2 linked regions of the Pararhizobium capsulatum DSM 1112 genome follow. The protein of the gene in region 2 interacts with the protein of the main gene of each other region in a pairwise test. Links are inferred from orthologs where the notes say so. Each region holds a gene or a part of one and is shown on either strand. Other genes may lie near its edges. The genes, in order: mtgA and QO002_RS15305.

Evidence for each region.
Region 1: the proteins of QO002_RS15305 (region 2) and mtgA interact in binary tests that used the Escherichia coli proteins (3 or more experiments, as listed by UniProt). The link is inferred for Pararhizobium capsulatum DSM 1112 from one-to-one orthologs.

Annotation. Positions count from the first base shown.
Region 1 is NZ_JAUSVF010000001.1:201,680-218,541, forward strand. Bases 1-2,774 are described here. They hold mtgA (monofunctional biosynthetic peptidoglycan transglycosylase), read right to left. Parts: upstream 1,874-2,774; coding sequence 1,127-1,873; downstream 1-1,126. Other genes in these bases: rpmF (50S ribosomal protein L32), read right to left, coding at 56-241; QO002_RS00985 (glutathione S-transferase family protein), read right to left, coding at 404-1,051; QO002_RS00995 (polyprenyl synthetase family protein), read left to right, coding at 2,067-2,774. Outside these bases: more of QO002_RS00995, read left to right, coding at 2,775-2,981; ispG (flavodoxin-dependent (E)-4-hydroxy-3-methylbut-2-enyl-diphosphate synthase), read right to left, coding at 2,998-4,251; QO002_RS01005 (MFS transporter), read right to left, coding at 4,402-5,589; QO002_RS01010 (VOC family protein), read right to left, coding at 5,616-5,999; QO002_RS01015 (DeoR/GlpR family DNA-binding transcription regulator), read right to left, coding at 5,999-6,778; QO002_RS01020 (amino acid ABC transporter substrate-binding protein), read left to right, coding at 7,054-7,830; QO002_RS01025 (amino acid ABC transporter permease), read left to right, coding at 7,936-8,616; QO002_RS01030 (amino acid ABC transporter ATP-binding protein), read left to right, coding at 8,613-9,374; QO002_RS01035 (trans-3-hydroxy-L-proline dehydratase), read right to left, coding at 9,392-10,423; pyc (pyruvate carboxylase), read right to left, coding at 10,588-14,046; QO002_RS01045 (LuxR family transcriptional regulator), read right to left, coding at 14,216-14,956; QO002_RS01050 (glucan ABC transporter ATP-binding protein/ permease), read left to right, coding at 15,358-16,862. UniProt on the Escherichia coli protein: Peptidoglycan polymerase that catalyzes glycan chain elongation from lipid-linked precursors. May play a role in peptidoglycan assembly during cell division in collaboration with other cell division proteins.
Region 2 is NZ_JAUSVF010000001.1:3,145,374-3,150,247, forward strand. Bases 1,919-4,874 are described here. They hold QO002_RS15305 (peptidoglycan D,D-transpeptidase FtsI family protein), read right to left. Parts: upstream 4,289-4,874; coding sequence 2,549-4,288; downstream 1,919-2,548. Other genes in these bases: QO002_RS15300 (UDP-N-acetylmuramoyl-L-alanyl-D-glutamate--2,6-diaminopimelate ligase), read right to left, coding at 1,919-2,486; ftsL (cell division protein FtsL), read right to left, coding at 4,288-4,686; rsmH (16S rRNA (cytosine(1402)-N(4))-methyltransferase RsmH), read right to left, coding at 4,690-4,874. Outside these bases: QO002_RS15295 (UDP-N-acetylmuramoylalanyl-D-glutamyl-2,6-diaminopimelate--D-alanyl-D-alanine ligase), read right to left, coding at 1-1,015; more of QO002_RS15300, read right to left, coding at 1,017-1,918. UniProt on the Escherichia coli protein: Essential cell division protein that catalyzes cross-linking of the peptidoglycan cell wall at the division septum. Required for localization of FtsN.

The sequences.
Region 1 (16,862 bases), 2.9 Mb from region 2 along the record:
CAAAAAGGGCCGGCAAAAGCCAGCCCCTTGAACATCAAACCGGATCGACTGCGACTTAAGCGCTGGTCTTCGGTGTCAGAACCTGGCGACCGCGATACATGCCAGTCTTCAGGTCGATGTGATGCGGACGGCGAAGTTCGCCGGAGTTCTTGTCTTCGATGTAGGTCGGGGTCTTCAGCGCATCGGCGGAGCGGCGCATGCCGCGCTTCGACGGGCTCGTTTTTCTTTTCGGTACAGCCATTTTATACTCCACTTATCGGGCAAAACGCTGTTCTGCGGCCAAGCCTTGGCCGGGAAAAACAAGCGTCAATCTCGGAATTTGCCGGGCTTATACATGCCCGACAGGCGTTTGACCAGTCCCTTCCGGCATTTTTTAAAGGCCGGTGAAAGGTTGCCTTCCAAATCAAACCTCATCCTCTGGCACGATCCACGGTTCGGCAAGAGCCGCCTCCTGCCACGTGCGGAAAGCGGGATGGGTCTTGACTGCATCCATATATTCGAGAGACGTCGGATTACGCGTGAGGTCATAGACCTCGAAGCGAACGACAACCGGTGCGAACATGGCGTCTGCTGCAGAGAAGTCGCCGAAGAGGAACGGGCCACCAGAACGCGCCACGGCCTCGCGCCAGATGGTCTCGATGCGATCGATATCCGCAGCCACGCCTTCCTGCAATGGAACTCCCGCCTTCTTGCGGCGAATATTCATCGGGCAGGCGTTGCGCAACGCACGAAAACCGGAGAGCATTTCCATGGAATAGCTGCGCGCCCGCGACCGTTCCTCCGGATCCTTCGGCCAGAGACCGGCTTCGGGATAAAGTTCGGCGGCATATTCGATAATGGCGAGCGATTCCCAGACCCTGATATCGCCATGATGCAGCGCCGGCACGCGACCGGTTGGTGAGACCGCCTTGAGCTTCGGATTGCCGGCGGCAAAATCGAAGGGGATTACCACGTCCTCAAAGGGTATGCCGCAGGCTTGGAGCGCGAGCCACGGGCGCAGCGACCAGGAAGAATAGTTCTTGTTACCAACATAGAGAACGAGCTTGTTCACGGGGTACGCCTCCTGTTTGCAGACACCGTACCTATAGGGAGTGTTCGGACTCCAGGCCAATGAAAAGGCCTGATCCTACTCATAAAGGCATTTGATATAATCGCCCGATCGGCTGGCGCGCCCTTCGATGACACCGGCCAGACGCCTGAGGCCGCGACCCGGCTTTCCCGCATTGCGCTCACGGGGATTGGGAAGCGACACCGCAAGCAGGGCGGCCTGCCGCCGCGTGAGCTTGGCTGCGGAAACGCTGAAATGATGCTGGGCCGCGGCTTCTGCTCCGTATACGCCCGGCGCCCATTCGGCGATGTTGAGATAAAGCTCCATTGTCCGCTGCTTGCTCCAGATGAAATCTGCGACCATCGCCAGCGGCAATTCCAGCGCCTTGCGCACGAAGGAGCGACCGTTCCAGAGAAAAAGATTTTTCGCCGTCTGCATGGGGATGGTGCTGGCGCCGCGCGTGGATTCACCATCGAGGGCATCATCAATCACACCGCGCATCTGCACCCAGTCGACGCCGCCATGTATGCAGAACTGTCCGTCTTCCGACATCATGACCGAGCGGACAAGATTTGGTGAAATCTTGTCGAACGACACCCATTGTCGATCATAGCCGCGCAGAAATACGAGGTCGCGCAGCATCAGGGTCGAGATCGGATGAACGAAGCCCGGCGCATAGAGCACGATCAGTGCATAGGGCAGAACGACGAGAACAGCGAGGGTAACGAGAAGCTGCCGCCAGCGCCGGCGCAGGAACCGCGTCACGGCCCAGCCGCGTCCATCGGACACGTCCTCCTCGCCTCGAGTCTCCGGTACGATGTCCACGCCTTCAAACGCCCGCCCAATATTACCACGGCCTCTCATAAAACAATGGAGGTCGAAATTGAACGACTTTCTCTCCCACAGAGCCATACCAGCCCCTTCCGCCACAGATTTGTCTGAGCTGCAGCCACCGTCCGCCCCCAGCCGCCCCAGAATCCCGTTGCCGATGACGCAAAGCCATGCCAAAGAGCCGCCCATGAACGAGACCGCCCATTCCTTCGAGACCCTCCTGAAACGCGACGCGGCGGCCATCGAGGGCTGCCTGCGCGATATCCTGTCGCCAACCGTGCGCGGCGACGAGATTGAGCGGCCAACCGCCCTGCTCGACGCCATGCGCCACGGCGTGCTCAATGGCGGCAAGCGGCTGCGCCCTTTTCTGGTCATGGAAAGCGCGGCTTTCGCCGGTGGCAACCGGGAAGCAGCGCTGCGGGTCGGAGCGGCACTCGAATGCGTGCATTGTTACTCGCTGATCCATGATGACCTGCCGGCCATGGATGACGACGACCTGCGCCGCGGCCAGCCGACCGTGCATATCGCCTATGGCGAGGCCAATGCCATCCTTGCCGGCGACAGCCTGCTGACACTCGCCTTCGATATCATCGCAGCGCCGGAAACCCACCTACCGGATACAGCCAAGACGGCGCTCATCCTTGCGCTAGCCCGCGCCTCCGGCATCGGCGGCATGGCCGGTGGGCAGGCACTCGATCTTGCCGCCGAAGTCTCCTCACCGGACGAGGCAGGCATCGTGACATTGCAGGCGATGAAGACCGGCGCACTGATCCGCTTTGCCTGCGAAGCCGGTGCGATCATCGCCGGCAGCAACCCGGAAGAGCGCCAGCTCCTGCGCCGTTACGGCGAGAAGACCGGCCTTGCCTTCCAGCTCGCTGACGATCTTCTCGACCTGACCGCCGATACCGAGACCATGGGCAAGACGACCGGCAAGGACAAGGATCGCGGCAAGGGAACCCTGGTGGCGCTGTACGGCATGGACTGGGCCGAAGAGACGCTCTCCCGGCTGGTCGCGGAAGCCGGCGCGCTGGTCGCGCCTTACGGCGAAAAGGCAAAGGTCCTGATCGAGGCGGCACGCTTCGTCGCACGACGAACCCACTGACGGGCAACAATTGCCGTTACTCGGCGGCGGCCTGCCCCTGACCGAAGCGCTTCTCGATGTAATCGGACACCAACCGCTCGAAATCGCCGGCGATGTTCGTGCCGCGAATGGTCATCGCCTTCTTGCCGTCGATATAGACGGGCGCGGCCGGCAGCTCGCCGGTGCCGGGAAGCGAAATGCCGATATCGGCATGCTTGCTTTCGCCCGGACCGTTGACGATGCAACCCATGACGGCAACCTTAAGTGCCTCGACGCCCGGATATTTCTCGCGCCAGACCGGCATGTTCTTGCGGATATCGTCCTGGATCTTCTGGGCCAGTTCCTGGAAGACCGTGGATGTCGTGCGGCCGCAGCCGGGACAGGCGGCGACGACAGGAATGAACTGGCGGAAACCCATGACCTGCAGCAGCTCCTGCGCCACTTGCACCTCGCGGGTGCGATCGCCACCGGGCTCCGGCGTCAGCGAAATGCGGATTGTGTCGCCGATCCCCTGTTGCATGAGGATACCGAGCGGGGCGGAAGACGCGACGATGCCCTTCGAGCCCATGCCGGCTTCAGTCAGGCCAAGGTGCAGAGCATGGTTCGAGCGGGCCGACAGCATCGCGTAGACGGCAATCAGGTCCTGCACGGCGCTGACCTTGGCGGACAGAATGATACGGTTGCGCGGCAGGCCAATCTCTTCGGCAAGCTCGGCGGAAATCAGGGCCGATTGCACGATCGTCTCGCGCATGACCTGCTGTGCCGTCAGCGGAAAACCCTTGGCCTGATTATCGTCCATCAGCCGGGTCAGCAGTTCCTGATCGAGAGAGCCCCAGTTGACGCCGATGCGCACCGGCTTGTCGAACCGGATCGCCTGCTCGATGATCTCAGCGAACTGCTTGTCCTTCTTTGCCTTGAAGCCGACATTGCCCGGATTGATGCGATACTTAGCCAGCGCCTCGGCACAAGCCGGATGATCGGCCAGCAGCTTGTGGCCGATATAATGGAAATCGCCGATCAGCGGCACATCGAGACCAAGCCGCTCAAGCCGCTCGCGAATTTTCGGTACTGCTGCCGCACTCTCGTCGCGATCTACGGTGATACGCACCATCTCTGAGCCGGCGCGATGCAGGGCGGCGACCTGCGCCACCGTTCCGTCGATATCGGCGGTATCAGTATTGGTCATCGACTGGACGACCACCGGCGCACCGCCACCCACAATCACGCCGCCGACATCGACGGCAATGGAAGCCCGGCGCGGCTGCGGGTTGAAATCGAAGGACGAAGACATGAACGCCTCTTGGAAATGATCGGCAACTTGCTTTCAGGTGGATGACGAAAGCACAGATGTCAACGGCAAGATCATTCCTTGACGGCGAATTGATGACAGACAAAGCGTGCTGAAAGGTCGCCGGGCCGCCATCGCACCCCGGCGTAGAGGTCAATGACCGCCGTTCCGGTCGGCATGAACTGCGTGATGCGACAGCAGCAGCACCACGATGAACAGGATCGGAACGCACGTGAAGATGACAGCGAAGCCCGTATGCTCAGCGATGAAACCAATCAGCGACGGTGCAAACAGCATGCCGGAATAGCCCATGAAGGTCGCGACCGACAGCCCGATGCCCGGCGCCAGCCCCGGCATGTTGCCGGCGGCCGAAAAGGCGATGGGCACCATGTTCGAGATACCGATACCGGCAAGCGCGAAACCGAGGATCGCCAGCGGTGCGTTGGGTGCCAAGCCGGCAAGGACGAGACCGACGAGCGCTGTCAGCGTGCAGACGCGCAGCGTCTTCACGCCGCCGAAGCGATCGCGAACATGGTCGCCGGCAAAACGCATGATCGCCATGGTCGCGGAGAAGGCGGCGAAACCGAAGCCCGAGAGCGCAACGGAAGCGCCGAGCTCGTTGCGCAGATAAAGCGCGCCCCAATCCAGCACCGTGCCTTCCGGCACCATCGAGAACAATGCGACGAGACCGATCAGCCAGGGTAGTGGCGTCAACGGCAGCCGCAGTCTCTCCTTGGCCGTATCCGGATGCGGCTGGTCATGCAGGATCATCGGCCAGGCAATTGCAAGCACCGAGAAGCAAACGATGGTGACGAAGATCGCATGCGGCAGGACCCCGAAATGCGCAATGAACACGCCGCCGATGGCCGAACCGATCAGGCCACCAAGGCTCCAATAGGCATGACAGGATGACATGATCGCGCGGCGCATGGTCTTTTCGACTTCGACTGCATTCGCATTCATCGCTACGTCCATGGCGCCGACGAAGCCGCCAAGCAGGAACATGGCGCCGATCGCCACCCAGACATTGGGAACCAGCGTCAGAAGCAGGAGCAGCGGCGAGAGAATGATCGCCGTGACCCTCACCACTTTCTGCGAGCCAAGCTTGGCGATAAAGCCGCCAGCAATGGGCATCAGCACCAGCGACCCCACACCAAATGTCAGGATCAACAGGCCGAGAACGCTTTCGCCGATGCCAAGCGTATTCTTGAATTCCGGAATTTTCGGCGCCCAGCTGCCGGTGACGAAGCCGTTCATCAGGAAAAGCAGCGAGACTGCCAGCCTGATCTTCGGCATATAGCCCGACCGCACGGCGGGCGTTGGATTCGTGTGTTGATCCATTCTATTCTCCTCCGGCCGCGGCCGGGTTAGATCATGATTTCGATGATGTTGCCGTCAGGATCCGTGAGGACCGCCTCATAAAAGCCGTCGCCCGTCATGCGGGGCGGCGAAACCAGAATGTCGCGGCGGGCGGCCACCGCAGCCAAGGCATCGACAGCCCCACGGCTGCCGAGCGAAAGCGCGATATGGGCATAGCCCGCCCGTTCCGGCATGCCGCCAGCAGCGTCGATCCATGGACCTTGCATGATCTCAATCGTTGGCCCGTCCGCGAGCGAGAGGAACCGCGAAACGAATCCCTGACGCCTTGCGCTCTCATAGCGTTCGCCGATCTTGGCGCCGAAGGTCTCGGCCCAGAAAGAAGACAGACGCTCGATGTCCTGTGTCCAAAGTGCCACATGACCGATCCGCATCAGTTTCTATCCCTTGTGAGCACGACATCGATGCCGATCTTGCGAAACGCAGAAAGGGATGCAGCCGAGGCTCCGTCTTCGACGATCAGCGTGGTGCATTGATCTGCGGGAACGACCGCGTGCGGCGCGGATGTCCCGATCTTGTCCGCTGTTACCGCCACCAGAACGGCGGCGCTCTGCTGCGCCGCGAGGCGTTTGAAGGCAGCATCTTCATAATCGAAGGCGGTGATGCCGGCACCGACATCGATGCCGCAGGCACCGAGAATGCAAAGGTCGGGCCGCAAAGCCAAGATTTCGCGCTGCGCCGCCGACCCGACGGCACCGCCGACCTGCCGGTCGATCCGACCACCGATCACGATGATTTCGACGCCAATCTTGTCCAGAAGTGCTGCTGCAATCAGTGGCGTGTTGGTCACCGCGACCAGCCTGATATCGGCAGGTAGAGCCTGCGCAATAGCCAGATTGGTGGAGCTCGCATCGAAGAATACGGTCATGCCACTGCGGATGAATGACGTCGCGGCAACGGCCAGCGCCTGCTTGCGATCGGTCAATTCGGCAACGCGCTTTGCAAGGGAGGTTCCGCCGGGTGCAAGTGGCAAGGCGCCGCCGTAAACGCGCTCGCAAAGTCCCGCAGCTGCCATTTCCCGGAGGTCGCGGCGGATGGTATCTTCCGAGACGCCGAATTCCTTCGCGAGATCGACGGCAAGGACACGACCGGACGATTTCAGCCGATCCTGAATGATCGCTTGCCGCTGGCGAAGAAGAAGGTCAGTTTGCATATTCACTCAATCGTGCACAAGTCGGCATAAAAACGCAAAACCACGCATAGCAGCATTTTTACGGAATTCAACGGATTTTCGCAGAAATTGCTGGCGTGGCGCTTGATTTTTTGACCGCGAGGTCAAAATTCCGCTCAGGCTCGTGAAAAATGAGAAAAACTTTGCCGTTTCCCGATGATCTTGAAGTTTTGTGCGCATTCAACCTCGTCACAAAATGCGATTGTCCCGACATCCCGGCAGACGGGCCGGATGACAAGAAGAATGGAAAAATTGCCATGAAATGGACCCACACCCTCCTCGCTGCCGCAGCTTTCGCCCAGCTGGTAGTTGCCGGCGCTGCCCATGCCGGTTCCAACCTTGATGACGTCAAGTCGGCCGGCGTGCTGAAGATCGGCACCGAAGGCACCTACGCGCCGTTCACTTTCCATGACACCTCCGGCGCGCTCGTCGGCTTTGATGTCGAAATCGGCGAAGCCGTTGCCAAGAAGCTGGGCGTCAAGGCCGAGTTCCTGGAAGGCAAGTGGGACGGCCTTATCGCCGGCCTCGACGCCAACCGTTACGACACGGTCATCAACCAGGTGGGTATCACCGAAGAGCGCCAGCAGAAGTATGACTTCTCCGAACCCTACATCGCCTCCAAGGCCGTGCTGATCATCAAGGCTGACGACGACAGCATCAAGGCTTTTGAAGACCTGAAGGGCAAGAAGGCGGCACAGTCGCTGACCAGCAACTTCGGCAAGCTCGCCCAGGCTTCGGGCGCCGAACTCGTCGGCACCGATGGCTTCGACCAGTCCATCCAGCTCGTTCTAACCGGTCGCGCCGATGCAACCATCAACGACAGCCTCTCCTTCCTCGACTTCAAGAAGCACAAGCCGGATGCACCGGTGAAGATCGCCGCCGAGCAGGCCGACGCCGATCATTCCGGTATCATCATCCGCAAGGGCGAGCCGGAGCTTCTGGAGGCGATCAACAAGGCGCTTGCCGACATCAAGGCCGACGGCACCTACGACGCGATTTCGCAGAAGTATTTCGGCGCAGACGTCTCGAAGTAATCGCTATCTGCGGTCAATCCTTCCGGTTTCACCGCTCCTTGCCCTTCGCTATAGTCTGATCCGCTCGGCCTCCGAGCGGATCGTTTCGTTTGAAAGGACCTGTCCTTGCCCGCCTGGCTTCAACTCATGCTGGATTCGCTCCAGCCCCTCCTCTGGGCGGGCCTCATCTTCACCATACCGCTGACCCTCCTGTCCTTCGCGCTCGGGCTTGCGCTTGGCCTCATCACCGCGGTCGTCCGGCTGTTCGGGCCAAAGCCGTTGGTGGCTGTTGCCCGCTTCTATGTCTGGGTGATCCGTGGCACGCCGCTGCTGGTTCAGCTCTTCGTGATCTTCTACGGACTTCCCAGTCTCGGCATCCTGCTCGATGCCTTTCCGGCAGCGTTGATCGGTTTCACCCTGAATATCGGCGCCTACACCTCCGAGATCATTCGTGCCGTCATCTCCTCTGTCCCGCGCGGGCAGTGGGAGGCAGCCTATTCGATCGGTATGAGCTGGAGCCAGGCGATGCGGCGAACGATCCTGCCGCAGGCGGCCCGCGTTGCCGTGCCGCCGCTCTCCAACACTTTCATCTCTCTGGTGAAGGACACCTCTCTTGCCGCCGCAATCACGGTGCCCGAGCTTTTCCAGACCGCCCAGCGTATCGTCGCCACCACCTACGAGCCGCTGATCCTCTATATCGAGGCCGCGCTGATCTATCTGGCTTTGAGCTCGGTCCTTTCGACTTTGCAGGTGCGGCTTGAAAAGCGCTTCGCCCGCTATGGCGGCTTCCTGGAGGCACGCACATGATCGAGCTTTCCCATATTGAAAAACGCTTTGGCGACAATGTCGTCCTGAAGGATATCAGCGTTGCCATCGCCGAAGGCACGGTGACGGCGCTTGTTGGCCCCTCCGGCGGTGGCAAAAGCACCATGCTCCGTTGTATCAACCTGCTGGAAACGCCGACATCCGGCACAATCCGCCTGGGTGAGGAAACCATCCAGTTTTCACCCGGCAAGAAGACCGGCTGGGACGCGATCCAGCGCCTGCGCCGCCAGACCGGCATGGTGTTCCAGAATTTCCAGCTTTTCCCGCACCAGACGGCGATTGAAAACGTCATGGAAGGTCTGGTGACCGTGCTGAAATGGCCGAAGGACAAGGCCCGCGCCCGTGCGCTGGAGCTTTTGCAGAAGGTCGGCATGGAGCACAAGGCGGATGCATGGCCAGCAACGCTCTCCGGCGGTCAGCAGCAGCGCGTGGCAATCGCCCGTGCTCTTGCTCCATCCCCGCGCGTGCTGCTCTGCGACGAGCCGACCTCAGCGCTTGACCCGGAGCTCGCCGAAGAGGTCGTGGAAGTTCTGAGCCGGCTTGCCCGCGAAGGCACGACGATGATCATGGCCACCCATGACCTGCGGCTCGCCTCGCGCGTCGCCGATCAGGTGCTGTTCCTGGATGGTGGCCTGATCGTCGAAAGCGGCGCGCCGAAGGCAATCTTCCAGACACCGGAGCGGGAGCGAACCAAGAAGTTTATTTCCTCGTTGAGCGCTGGCCACAGCTACGACATCTGACGCGGTATCACGACGCTTCAGCCGATGTTCGGCCACGTATCCGAGAGTCGGTAGCCCTGCTGCCACGGATCGGTCGGGTCGAGCATCAGCTGCGACGTGTGCGTAACCCATGCCCGCCCCGAAATCACCGGGCGGATGGCCCGAACGCCAGCGACGTCCGTTGTCGATTCGATATGGCAATGAAACTCCGAACCAATGATCGAGCGGCCGACAAAGGTTTCGCCGAGACCGATCTGGCCGCGGGCGTGCATGACGGCGAGCCGCGCCGAGCAGCCGGTGCCCGTTGGCGAACGGTCGATCTTGCCGGGGCGGATGGCGACGGCATTGCGGCCGGTTAGCACGCCATTTTCCCTGACAACAGGTGCCGCGATCTGGCAGAACGAGATATGGTCCCAGTCGGGATTGGCAGGATGGACGAAGCCAAGCTGCTCGTTCGCAGCCGCCGTGATGCGCATGCCTGTGACAGCAAGATCCCGCGCCTCATCCGGCGCGAGCGAAAATCCCAGCCGATTCGCGTCGACGATGACAAAACTGTCACCGCCATAGGCGGTATCGACCGTCAGCGTTCCTATACCCTCGACCTCGATCACTGCATCGAGCTTTGCGGGGAAGGATGCGACGTTTCGGACATGGATACGCTCTGCCTTGCCATTAGCGCACTCGGCCCTGACATCGATGATGCCACCGGGCGCTTCCAGGATCATCTCGGTGATCGGCTCCTGCATCGGAATGATGCCGCTATCGAGCAGGACTGTGGAAACGCAGATCGAATTGGAGCCGGACATGGGCGGCGTATCGGCCGGTTCCATGATGATGAAGCCCATCTGGGCGCGTGGATCCTTCGGCGGCACCAGCAGGTTCACATGGCGAAAGACACCGCCACGGGGCTCGTTGAGCACGAAGTTGCGTAGCGTTTCATCCTGGGCGATGTAGCGGGACTGGGCCCAGAGGGTTTCTCCGGGCGGAGGCAACACGCCACCGACGATGACGTCACCCACTTCACCTTCGGCGTGAACGCCAATCACATGCACCACCTTGCTGCTGCGCATTCCTGTTCCCTTTGTTGAATATGGCGATCGGGTCGCCTTTGGCGGGAACCATAGGCCAGCGCACAAAGTGAGGGGAAGCAAAAAGGCTCCGAGGCGGTTTGACCCTGCAGCCTTTCTTTATTTCATGGTGCCAGAAACAGGAAGCCCGTCTCCGGAAAGCTCAATCAGGCGCCATAGACGATCAGCAGATCCTTGGCATCAATCTGGTCGCCGGTCCGGACGAGGACTTCGGCGATCGTGCCGTCCTTTTCCGCATGCAGCGCCGTTTCCATCTTCATCGCTTCGATGGAAAGCAGAACATCGCCGGCCTTGACCGACTGGCCCGCCGAGACGGCAACTGTCGAGATGACGCCCGGCATCGGCGCGCCGAGATGGGCGACATTGGTGATATCGGCCTTGCGTCGCGCGGCACTCGATGCAGCCCGGTTGCGATCCGGCACCTTGATCAGACGCGGCTGGCCGTTGAGCTCGAAGAACACTTTGACCATCGCCTGCTCGTCCGGCTCGCTCGTAGCCTGGTGCAGGATGACGAGCGAGACACCCTTCTCCAGGCCCGGCGAGAGCTCTTCGCCAGCCGAAAGCCCGTAGAAATAGGCAGGCGTCGGCAAAACAGAGACCGGACCATAGGTTTCGGCTGCCAATGCATAGTCAGTGAACACCTTCGGATACATAAGGTAGGAAGCAAACTCGAAATCCGACACCTCACGCTCCAGCTTCGTCTCAACCGCCTTGCGTTCCGCATCGAGATCGGCCGGCGGAAGAAGCGATCCGGGCACGGCCGTATAGGGCTCCTCACCCTTCAGCGCCTTCTTCTGCAGCGCTTCCGGCCATCCGCCCGGAGGCTGACCGAGATCACCCTTCAGCATCGAGACGACCGATTCCGGGAAGGAAACATCCTTGGCCGGATTGACGACATCAGCAACCGTCAGATCCTGGGAAACCATCATCAGCGCCATGTCGCCTACAACCTTGGAGGACGGCGTCACCTTGACGATATCGCCAAACATCTGGTTGGCATCGGCATAGGCCTGCGCCACCTGGTGCCAGCGGGTCTCTAGACCGAGCGAGCGCGCCTGTTCCTTGAGGTTGGTGAACTGGCCGCCCGGCATTTCATGCAGGTAGACTTCCGACGCCGGTCCCTTGAGGTCGCTCTCGAAGGCGGCATACTGGTTACGCACGGCTTCCCAATAGAAGGAAATGCGACGAATCCATTCCGGATCCAGACCGGGATCACGCTCGGAGCCCTTGAGCGCCTCGACGATCGAACCAAGGCACGGCTGCGAGGTATTGCCGGAGAAGGCGTCCATCGCCGCATCGACCACATCGACGCCGGCATCGACGGCGGCGAGCACGGTCGCAGCCGCAATGCCCGAGGTATCGTGCGTGTGGAAATGGATCGGCAGATCGGTAGCCTCGCGTAGCGCCTTGAACAGCATCTTCGCAGCGGCCGGCTTCAGAAGACCGGCCATGTCCTTCAGCGCGATCATATGCGCGCCGGCCTTTTCAAGATCGGCAGCGAGCGAGGCGTAATATTTCAGGTCGTATTTCGGGCGGGCGGAATTCAGGATGTCGCCAGTGTAGCAGATCGCTGCTTCACAGATCTTGTTCTCTTCAACGACGGCATCCATCGATACCCGCATGTTATCGACCCAGTTCAGGCAGTCGAAGACGCGGAAGACATCGATGCCGCCCTTGGCCGCCTGGCGGACGAAATACTTCACGATATTGTCGGGATAGTTCTTGTAGCCGACGCCGTTGGCGCCGCGCAGCAGCATCTGCAGAAGAAGGTTCGGCGCATCTTCGCGCACCTTGGCCAGACGTTCCCACGGGTCTTCCGTCAGGAAGCGCATGGAGACGTCGAAGGTCGCGCCGCCCCAGCATTCGAGCGAGAACAGGTTCGGGAGCGCCTTGGCGTAGGTGCTGGCGATGCGGGCGATGTCATAGGTGCGCACGCGCGTTGCGAGCAGCGACTGGTGGCCATCACGCATCGTCGTGTCGGTCATCAGTACACGCTTTTCTGCGCGCACCCATTCGCCGAATTTCTTCGGGCCGAGTTCGTCGAGCTTCTGCTTCGTGCCGGGCGGTACCGGCGCATCGATATACGGCACGATCGGCTTTGCCGCGTCCGCGCTCGGCTTCGGCCGGCCCTTGGCTTCCGGATGGCCGTTGACCGTGACGTCGGCGAGATAGGTGAGCAGCTTGGTGGCGCGGTCCTGGCGCTTGACCTGCTGGAACAGCTCCGGCGTCGTATCGATGAAGCGGGTGGTGTAGCTGTTATCGCGGAACTTCGGATGCGAAATGATCGCTTCCAGGAACGTCAGGTTGGTCGCAACACCACGGATACGGAATTCGCGCAGCGCGCGGTCCATGCGGGCAATCGTTTCCTGTGGATTCGGCGACCAGGCAGTGACCTTCACGAGCAGCGGATCGTAGAAGCGGGTGATGACCGCGCCCGGATAGGCCGTTCCGCCGTCGAGCCGAATGCCGAAGCCCGAAGCCGAACGATAACCGGTGATGCGGCCGTAGTCGGGAATGAAATTCTGCTCGGGATCTTCCGTTGTGATGCGGCACTGCAGGGCATGCCCGTTAAGACGGATGTCTTCCTGTTTCGGAACACCGGATTCCGGCGTGCCGATCGCAGCTCCTTCGAGGATGTGGATCTGCGCCTTGACGATATCGATGCCGGTCACCACTTCGGTGACCGTGTGCTCGACCTGGATACGTGGATTGACCTCAATGAAGTAGAACTTTCCTGAGTCCATATCCATCAGATATTCGACCGTACCGGCGCCGATATAGTTGGTCGCCTTGGCAATGCGGGTTGAATATCCGGCCAGTTCCTGACGCTGTTCCTCCGTCAGATAGGGGGCCGGTGCACGCTCCACGACCTTCTGGTTGCGGCGCTGGACCGAGCAATCGCGCTCGAACAGGTGCACAACGTTGCCATGGGTATCGCCGAGCACCTGGCTTTCGACGTGACGGGCGCGCTCGACCAGCTTTTCGAGATAGACCTCGTCCTTGCCGAACGCGGCCATCGCCTCGCGCTTGGCCTCGGTCACTTCACGGATCAGATCCTTCGGGTCGCGTATGGCGCGCATGCCGCGTCCGCCACCACCCCAGGAGGCCTTGAGCATGACCGGATAGCCGATCTGGTCGGCAAGGCGGCGAATTTCAGCTTCGTCGTCCGGCAGCGGCTCGGTTGCGGGCACGACCGGCACACCGATCTCGATGGCAAGATTGCGGGCCGCGACCTTGTTGCCGAGGCGCCGCATCGTGTCGCCCTTTGGGCCGATGAAAATGATGCCCGCTTCATGACAGGCATCGACGAATTCGGGGCTTTCCGACAGAAGGCCGTAGCCTGGATGAATGGCATCAGCGCCCGAAAGCTTGGCGACGCGGATCACTTCTTCGATCGAAAGATAGCTCTCGATGGGTCCGAGATCGCGAGCCAGATGCGGTCCGCGGCCGATCTGGTAGCTCTCGTCCGCCTTGAAACGATGCAGCGCGAGCTTGTCCTCCTCCGCCCAGATCGCAACCGTTTTGATCCCCAGTTCGTTTGCCGCGCGAAACACGCGAATAGCAATTTCGGACCGGTTGGCGACAAGGATTTTGGAAATGGGCAAGTCGGACTCCTCAAGACTTGAAACATAAAAATGCTGCACCGCGAAATACAGTATTAGCGTTTCATTTGAGGAAGTTCAATTTCCGTTTCCAACGACGATACGATTCTCGTGACAGGGGCATGACATCTGTTTCCGATAGGCAAAAATCCCTGTCGCACGACAATTTACATCAGCTGATCAGGCCCAGTCGGAAGGACAATGCAACGACGTGATGCCGGTTCTTCGCCTTCAGCTTTTCCTGAATGCCATTCATGTACCAGTCGACAGTATGGTTGGAGATGTTGAGCACCTTGCTGATCTCATTAGAGGTCATGCCGTCGGCCAGATAGTTGAGCGCTTCCATCTCGCGCCGCGTCATCTGAACTTCGACGCTCGATATCAGCTCCTCCGACACTGCGGGATCCGTCAATTCGAGAAGCCGCCAGAACATTTTCTTGGCGATCGCATCGAACAGGTTCATCTCGACGGGAGCCAGATCGACCACGCGTCCGCCGATCGTCATGTTGCCGAGAAGGCCGCGGCGTCCGTGGACAGGGAAAATATAGCCATCATGAAGACCATGCCCCCGGGCTTCGATCATCATGCGCTCCATGCGCTTGCGGTGCGGATCCGAGCGGAAGGCAACAACGGTGTCACGCCAGCGGAAACCCCTCTGGGCATGACCCAGATAGCGGATCGTCGGGTCGATGATGACGTATTTCTTCTTGATGTAGATCTGCGGCCAGCCTTCGGGCCAGCGGCCTGCGAGCAGCAGGCTGAGCGGGTCTTCATTCGGCTTGGGCTGCCGCACGATGCCGTAGTAGTCAAAACCGTAGAGGTCGAGAACACGCTCGAACTCCTTGACGATTTCGCCTCTGGTTTTCATCTCGTCGATGAGGCCGAGAAAGTTTACCAGCAATGCCACATTCATCCGAAATTCCTTTGGGTCCATGGATTTCACGCCCGGCACGTCTCCCGCAGCGCAGCATGAATAGATCGTTCAGCACTCATTCATGTTGCAGCCGCGATAATCTCCAACGTTAAGTCAAGGTACGGCATAAACGGGTCCTGCAGGTCACTGCAAGAGAGAAACAATAGCAAACTATGGAAATCCTGCTGCGGCCTTTGCCGGGCTAGAACCGAAGTTTGTTTTGTCTGCACACCGGAACTGTTTAACCGACCCTGCTGATGGAATGAATAGGGAGATTTCGCCACCGTGTTCCAAAACGTCCATGCGCAACCGCTTGGGCAGGGACGGGAATGGTCGATCTCCCGGCAGCGCAAGGACAGATGAGCGCTGCACCCGACAGTTGGCAACAAGGAATTGAGACCGTGTCATTGTTTCAGGTCTATGCAAGAGCGCTTCAGTATCTCAGCGTTCATAAATTTCGCGTTTCAGCGATCGTGCTGGCCAATATCGTGCTGGCAGCGATCACCATTGCCGAACCTGTCCTGTTTGGCCGTATCATCGATGCTATCTCGTCCAAGCAGGGCGTTTCCTCGATGCTGCTCCTCTGGGCCGGTCTCGGCGTTTTCAACACCATCGCTTTTGTTCTTGTCGCCCGTGAGGCCGACAGGCTTGCCCATACCCGTCGCTCGACGCTGATCACAGAGGCCTTTGGCCGGATCATCGCGATGCCGCTATCGTGGCATAGCCAGCGTGGCACGTCCAACGCTCTTCATACGTTGCTGCGTGCCTGTGAGACGCTGTTCGGCCTGTGGCTCGAATTCATGCGCCAGCACTTGGCGACGGCCGTCGCACTTATATTGCTGGTCCCGACGGCCATGGCCATGGATCTGCGCCTCTCTGCAGTCCTTCTCGTTCTCGGTATCCTCTACGTCATCATCGGCAAGGTCGTGATGAGCAAGACCAAGGAAGGCCAGGCCGCAGTAGAAGACCATTACCACACCGTATTCTCCCATGTTTCCGACTCGATCAGCAACGTTTCGGTCGTGCACAGCTACAACCGCATCGAAGCGGAGACCCGCGCGCTCAAGGAGTTCACGAACAAGCTGATTTCCGCCCAGCTGCCGGTTCTCGACTGGTGGGCGCTCGCCAGCGCGCTGAACCGCATGGCCTCCACCATCTCGATGATGACAATCCTCGTCATCGGCACGGTCCTTGTCCAACGGGGCGAGCTCGGCATCGGCGACGTCATTGCCTTCATCGGCTTTGCCGGCCTGCTGATCGGTCGCCTCGACCAGATGAAGGCCTTTGTGACGCAGATCTTCGAAGCCCGCGCCAAGCTGGAAGACTTCTTCGTCCTGGAAGATTCGGTGCGCGAACGTGAAGAAGCAGCCGATGCCGGCGAACTGAACCATGTGAAGGGCGAGGTTGAGTTCCGTAACATCTCCTTCAATTTCGCGAACTCGAACGAGGGCTTGCATAACGTCTCGTTCACGGCCAAGGCCGGCCAGACCATTGCTATCGTCGGCCCGACCGGCGCGGGCAAGACGACCCTGGTCAACCTGTTGCAGCGGGTACACGAACCCGCCGCCGGCAAGATCCTGGTCGATGGTGTCGATATCTCGACGGTGACCCGTAAGTCGCTGCGCCGCTCGATCGCCACCGTGTTCCAGGACGCCGGTCTGCTCAACCGCTCGATCTGCGACAACATCAAGCTTGGTCGCGAAGACGCGTCCCATGACGACGTCATCCGTGCCGCGGAAGCCGCTGCCGCTGCCGACTTCATCGAAGGCCGCCAGGGCGGCTACGATACCCATGTCGGCGAACGCGGCAATCGTCTCTCGGGCGGCGAACGCCAGCGCATCGCCATTGCTCGCGCCATCCTCAAGAACGCGCCGATCCTTGTCCTTGACGAGGCAACGTCAGCGCT
Region 2 (4,874 bases):
CAAAGCTTCCGCCATCGACCGCCAGCCGATGGCGTTCGCCACGGCCTTTCTCAGGCACCAGCGTGAACAGCGACGCGGCCGCCTTATCGAGATCGGCGCCGACAAGGCTCGCAGCACCAAGGACAGCGAGTGCGTTTTCGGCGATGTGGCGGCCGGGTGCTCCGATCGGGATTTCCAGGGTGCGACCCTCAATGCCAGCCCAGAGCACACTGCTTTCCGAGCCACCAGCAAACTCCACCAGCCGGAAATCCGAGCGCGGATTGGCGCCGAAGCTGTGGATATGGGCAACACCCAGGTCGTTGGCCTGCCTTTCAAGGAAAGCGTACTGGTCGTTGTCGCGGTTGAGAATAACATGGCCACCACTGACCAGGCCTTCCATGATCTCCGCCTTCGCAGCAGCGATCTCGGCTAAGTCCTTGAAATTACCGAGATGGGCAGCGGCAACGGTGGTGATGATGGCCACATGCGGGCGCACCATCTTCACCAACGGTCGGATCTCGTCGGCATGGTTCATACCGATTTCAAAGATGCCGAAATCGGTCGCCTCCGGCATGCGGGCAAGCGTCAACGGCACGCCCCAGTGATTGTTGAACGAGGCGACAGAGGCATGAACCCTGCCCTGCGGCAGGAGCACATGGCGCAGCATCTCCTTGGTCGTCGTCTTGCCGACGGAGCCGGTCACCGCGATGATCTTGGCCGCACTACGATCGCGGGCGGCGCAGCCGAGACGGATCATTGCTTCCAATACATCGTCCACGACAACCATCGGTGCGATCAGTCGCCCCAGCGCCGGAAGCTTGCCTTCGCTGACGACCAGCAATGCCGCGCCATTGGCGATCGCAACGCCGGCATAGTCATGCCCGTCGACACGATCGCCCTTGATGGCGAAGAAGGCCTCTCCCTTACCAAGGGAGCGGCTGTCGATCGAGATTCCGTTGATGCCTTCCGGCAGGTTGCCCAGCGGGCGACCCTGCATGGCGGCAAGAAGATCGGCAGTGGTCCAAAGAAAGCTCAAATCATCGACCTCCCGCGTCTGTCTCAAGAGACTTTCTCAGCTCGGCATGGTCCGAGAAAGGCAATGTGACGGTGCCTACCGTCTGGCCTTCCTCATGGCCCTTGCCGGCAACGATCAGCGTATCACCGGATTTCAGCATGGCGACAGCAGCCGTGATTGCTTCAGCACGATCGCCGATCTCTGTTGCACCCCAGGCGGCCGCCATGATCTCGCTGCGGATGACGGCCGGAACCTCGGAGCGCGGATTGTCATCGGTGACGATCACCACGTCCGCTAACCGCGTGGCGATCTCGCCCATGATCGGCCGCTTGCCTTTGTCGCGGTCACCACCGCAACCAAAGACGACGATGACGCGGCCGGTGGTGAAGGGCCGAACGGACGTCAGCACGTTTTCGAGAGCATCGGGCTTATGGGCATAATCAACATAGGCAAGCGCGCCGTCAGGCGTATGACCGACGAGTTCAAGACGACCGGAGGCGCCCGTCAGTCTGTCGAGGGCCGCCATTGCGACCTTGGCGGAAACGCCAGTGGAGATGGCAAGACCCGCAGCCACCAGCGCATTGGAAATCTGGAAATCACCGGCAAGTGGCAGGTGGACTTCGAAGATTTCGTCCCCGACGTGAACTTCGGCAATCTGCTTGTGACGGAAATGCTCGACGCGCTTCAGCGTCAGGAAGTCACCCTTGCGACCGACGGTGCGGACATCCTGTCCTGCCTTCGCCGCCGCTTCGATCGCCTTCGCGGACCATTCGCCATCAGCAAAGATCACGGCGGGGGAGCCTTTCGGCATCAGCGTGTCGAAGAGGCGCATCTTGGCGGCCATGTAATCTTCAACGGTTGGATGATAATCCATATGGTCGCGGCCGAGATTGGTGAAGCCAGCCGCAGCAAGCTTCACGCCGTCGAGGCGCGACTGGTCGAGACCATGGCTGGAAGCTTCCATCGCCGCATGGGTCACGCCCTCATAAGCAAGTTCGGCCAGGAGCTTGTGAAGGGAAACCGGATCCGGGGTCGTCAGCGAGCCGTATTCCGTACGGCCCGGCGCGATAACGCCGGTCGTGCCGATCATCGCGGCCTCATAGCCCGCATGCGCCCAGATCTGGCGAGTGAAAGAAGCAACGGAGGTCTTGCCGGCGGTGCCGGTCACGGCAACCATGGTTTCCGGCTGGCGGCCGTAGAAGCGCGCGGCGGAAAGCGCCAATGCACGACGGGGTGTCGAAGCCTCAAGGACAGGAACGGCCGCACCAGACGCCGAAACATGCCCGGAAACCACCGCCGCGGCACCCTTGGAAATCGCATCCGCAATAAAGGAAGCCCCATCGGCCTTGCTGCCGGAAAGGGCAACGAAGAGCGAGCCCGGCTCGACCTTGCGGCTATCTGCGGTAATGCCGGTAATATCAATATCACCGCGCCCCTCAAGCTGCGCGGCGATCTCGGGGAAATCCTTTCCAAGGAGGTCATTGAGCTTCATGGATGCACTTTCAAACAAATCGACGCGCCCCCTGGCGAATCCCTCGGATTGTCATTCCACGGTCAATAAGACACCAGCAAGGCAGAACCATCCTGCCCGAACTTGGGCTCCACACCTAAAAGCGGGGCCGAACGGCTGATGATGTTGCGCACGATCGGAGCCGCGTTGCCGGCGGCCGTACGGATGCCCTTTTCGCCCGTCTTCGGCGCATCAATGAAGGACAAAACGACATATTGCGGATTGTCGATCGGGAAGCCCGCGAGGAAGGCGTTGAAGTTGAGGTCATGGGAATAGCGGCCGTTAACGACCTTGTCAGCTGTACCTGTCTTGCCGCCGACATTGTAGCCAGGCACGAGTGCGTTCTTACCCGAGCCGTAAATAGCGTTGTAGCGGAACAGATAGCGCATGTCGTCGCTGGTGCTCTTTTTGATCACCCGAATGGCAATGGCATCAGCCTGTTCGACGGTGCGCGGCAGGAAGGTCGGCTCGATCAGCTTGCCGCCATTCATGAGCGCTGCACCGGCAACCGCGGTCTGCAGCGGGGTGGTGGAGACGCCATGGCCGAAGGAGATGGTGATCGAGTTGATCTTCTTCCAGACGCGCGGCTGGCTCGGCATTTTCACTTCCGGCAGCTCGGTCTGCATCTTCGAGAGCAGACCCATCCTGGTCAAAAATTCCTTATGAGCATCGATTCCGACGAGATCGGCCATCTTGGCCGTGCCGATGTTGGACGAATACTGGAAGATTTCCGGCACGCTCAGAACGCGGTGCTTACCGTGGAAGTCCTTGATGGTGAAGCCGCCGATGCGAATCGGGAAACGTGCGTCGAACGTATCCTTGAGCGTAACCTTGCCGGAATCGAGCGCCATGGCGGTCGTGAACGACTTGAAGGTCGAGCCCATTTCGAACGTACCGTTCGACATGCGGTTCATCCAGCCATCCTGGGCACCGCCTGCGGGATTGTTCGGGTCGTAGTCCGGCACGGAAGCCATGCCAAGGATCTCGCCGGTATGAACGTCCATGACGACGGCGCCTGCGGCGATCGCCTGATATTCGATCATCGCCTGCAGCACGGAATCGCGAACGATGTTCTGGACGCGCAGATCGATGGAGAGCTTCACGGGCTCCAGCTTGGCGTCGCTGGTCATGCCGATCGCCGCAAGGTCAGCAAGACCCTGATTGTCGATGTACCGTTCCATTCCGGCGATGCCGCGATTGTCGACATTGACGTGACCGACAACGTGGGCGGCCGTGGTGCCGCCCGGATAGAAGCGCCGCTTTTCAGGACGGAAGCCGATGCCGGGAATACCAAGCGCCAGGATTTCGCTCTGCTGCTTCGGCGTCAGCTGGCGGCGCAGCCACTGGAATCGTGAGGGGGATTTCAGCTTGTTGTAGATATCAGCCACGTTGAGGTTAGGCAGAACGGTCGACAGCTGCTCCACCGCTTCGTCGGCATCAACAATCTTGTTGGGCTCGGCATAGAGCGAAACAGTACGGATGTCCGTGGCGAGAATTTCGCCGTTGCGGTCAAGGATATCGGGTCGCGAGGCCATCAGATTATCGGCGCGACCGATGCTCGACACCGTGTCCGGTTGGACAAGGCCATACTGCACGAGGCGACCGCCGATAATGCAATAGACCGTGGTGAAGCCGACAATCATGATTGCGACGCGGCTGCGCGCCTGACTGCCGCTCTTCTTGCGGGTGCCTACGAAGGAATTGAGGTCACCCGGGCGATTGCTGCCACCGGCAGAGAAATGCGCCTTGCTCTTGACGACCATGATACGCGACAAAAAGGACATCAGCGCGCCACCGAACCTGTTGCAATAGTGTCTGTCTTCTGCGTTGCCGCAGTCTTGGCGGCAGGCTTGCCGTCCTTACCCTTGGCGACTTCATCCGGTACCGGCACATCGGCCTTCATCATCGGCAACTCCTGCGGCCGAGCAAGCTGCGTCGGCGCGGTCTGAACGAGTTGAAGATCCTGCTGGTAGACCCCGACAAGCTTTTCCAGCCGGCTCGGCTGGGTCAGAAGCGACCAGTCGGCACGGAGAAGGTCAATCGTGTCTTCCTCAAGCTTGATCCCGGCTTCGAGTTTGCGAACCTCTTCAAGCTTGTTTTCTGCCTGGTGCTTGATCGTATAGGTGACCGTGGCAGCTGCCGTCATGACGACGATCAGGACAATGTCCAAGGTACGCAACATGTCTCAGGCCCCCATCTTTCCAAGGCTTGCAAGGTTCGGCAAATCGAAGATGGACACATCATCGGCCTCGGGAGGGGCTTCCGTGCGAAGTCCAACCCGCATCTTCGCGGAGCGGGCACGCGGATTGCGCAACGCCTCTTCTTCGCTGGCAGCGACCATAGGTTTTCCAACTGGTGCGAAAGTTGCCG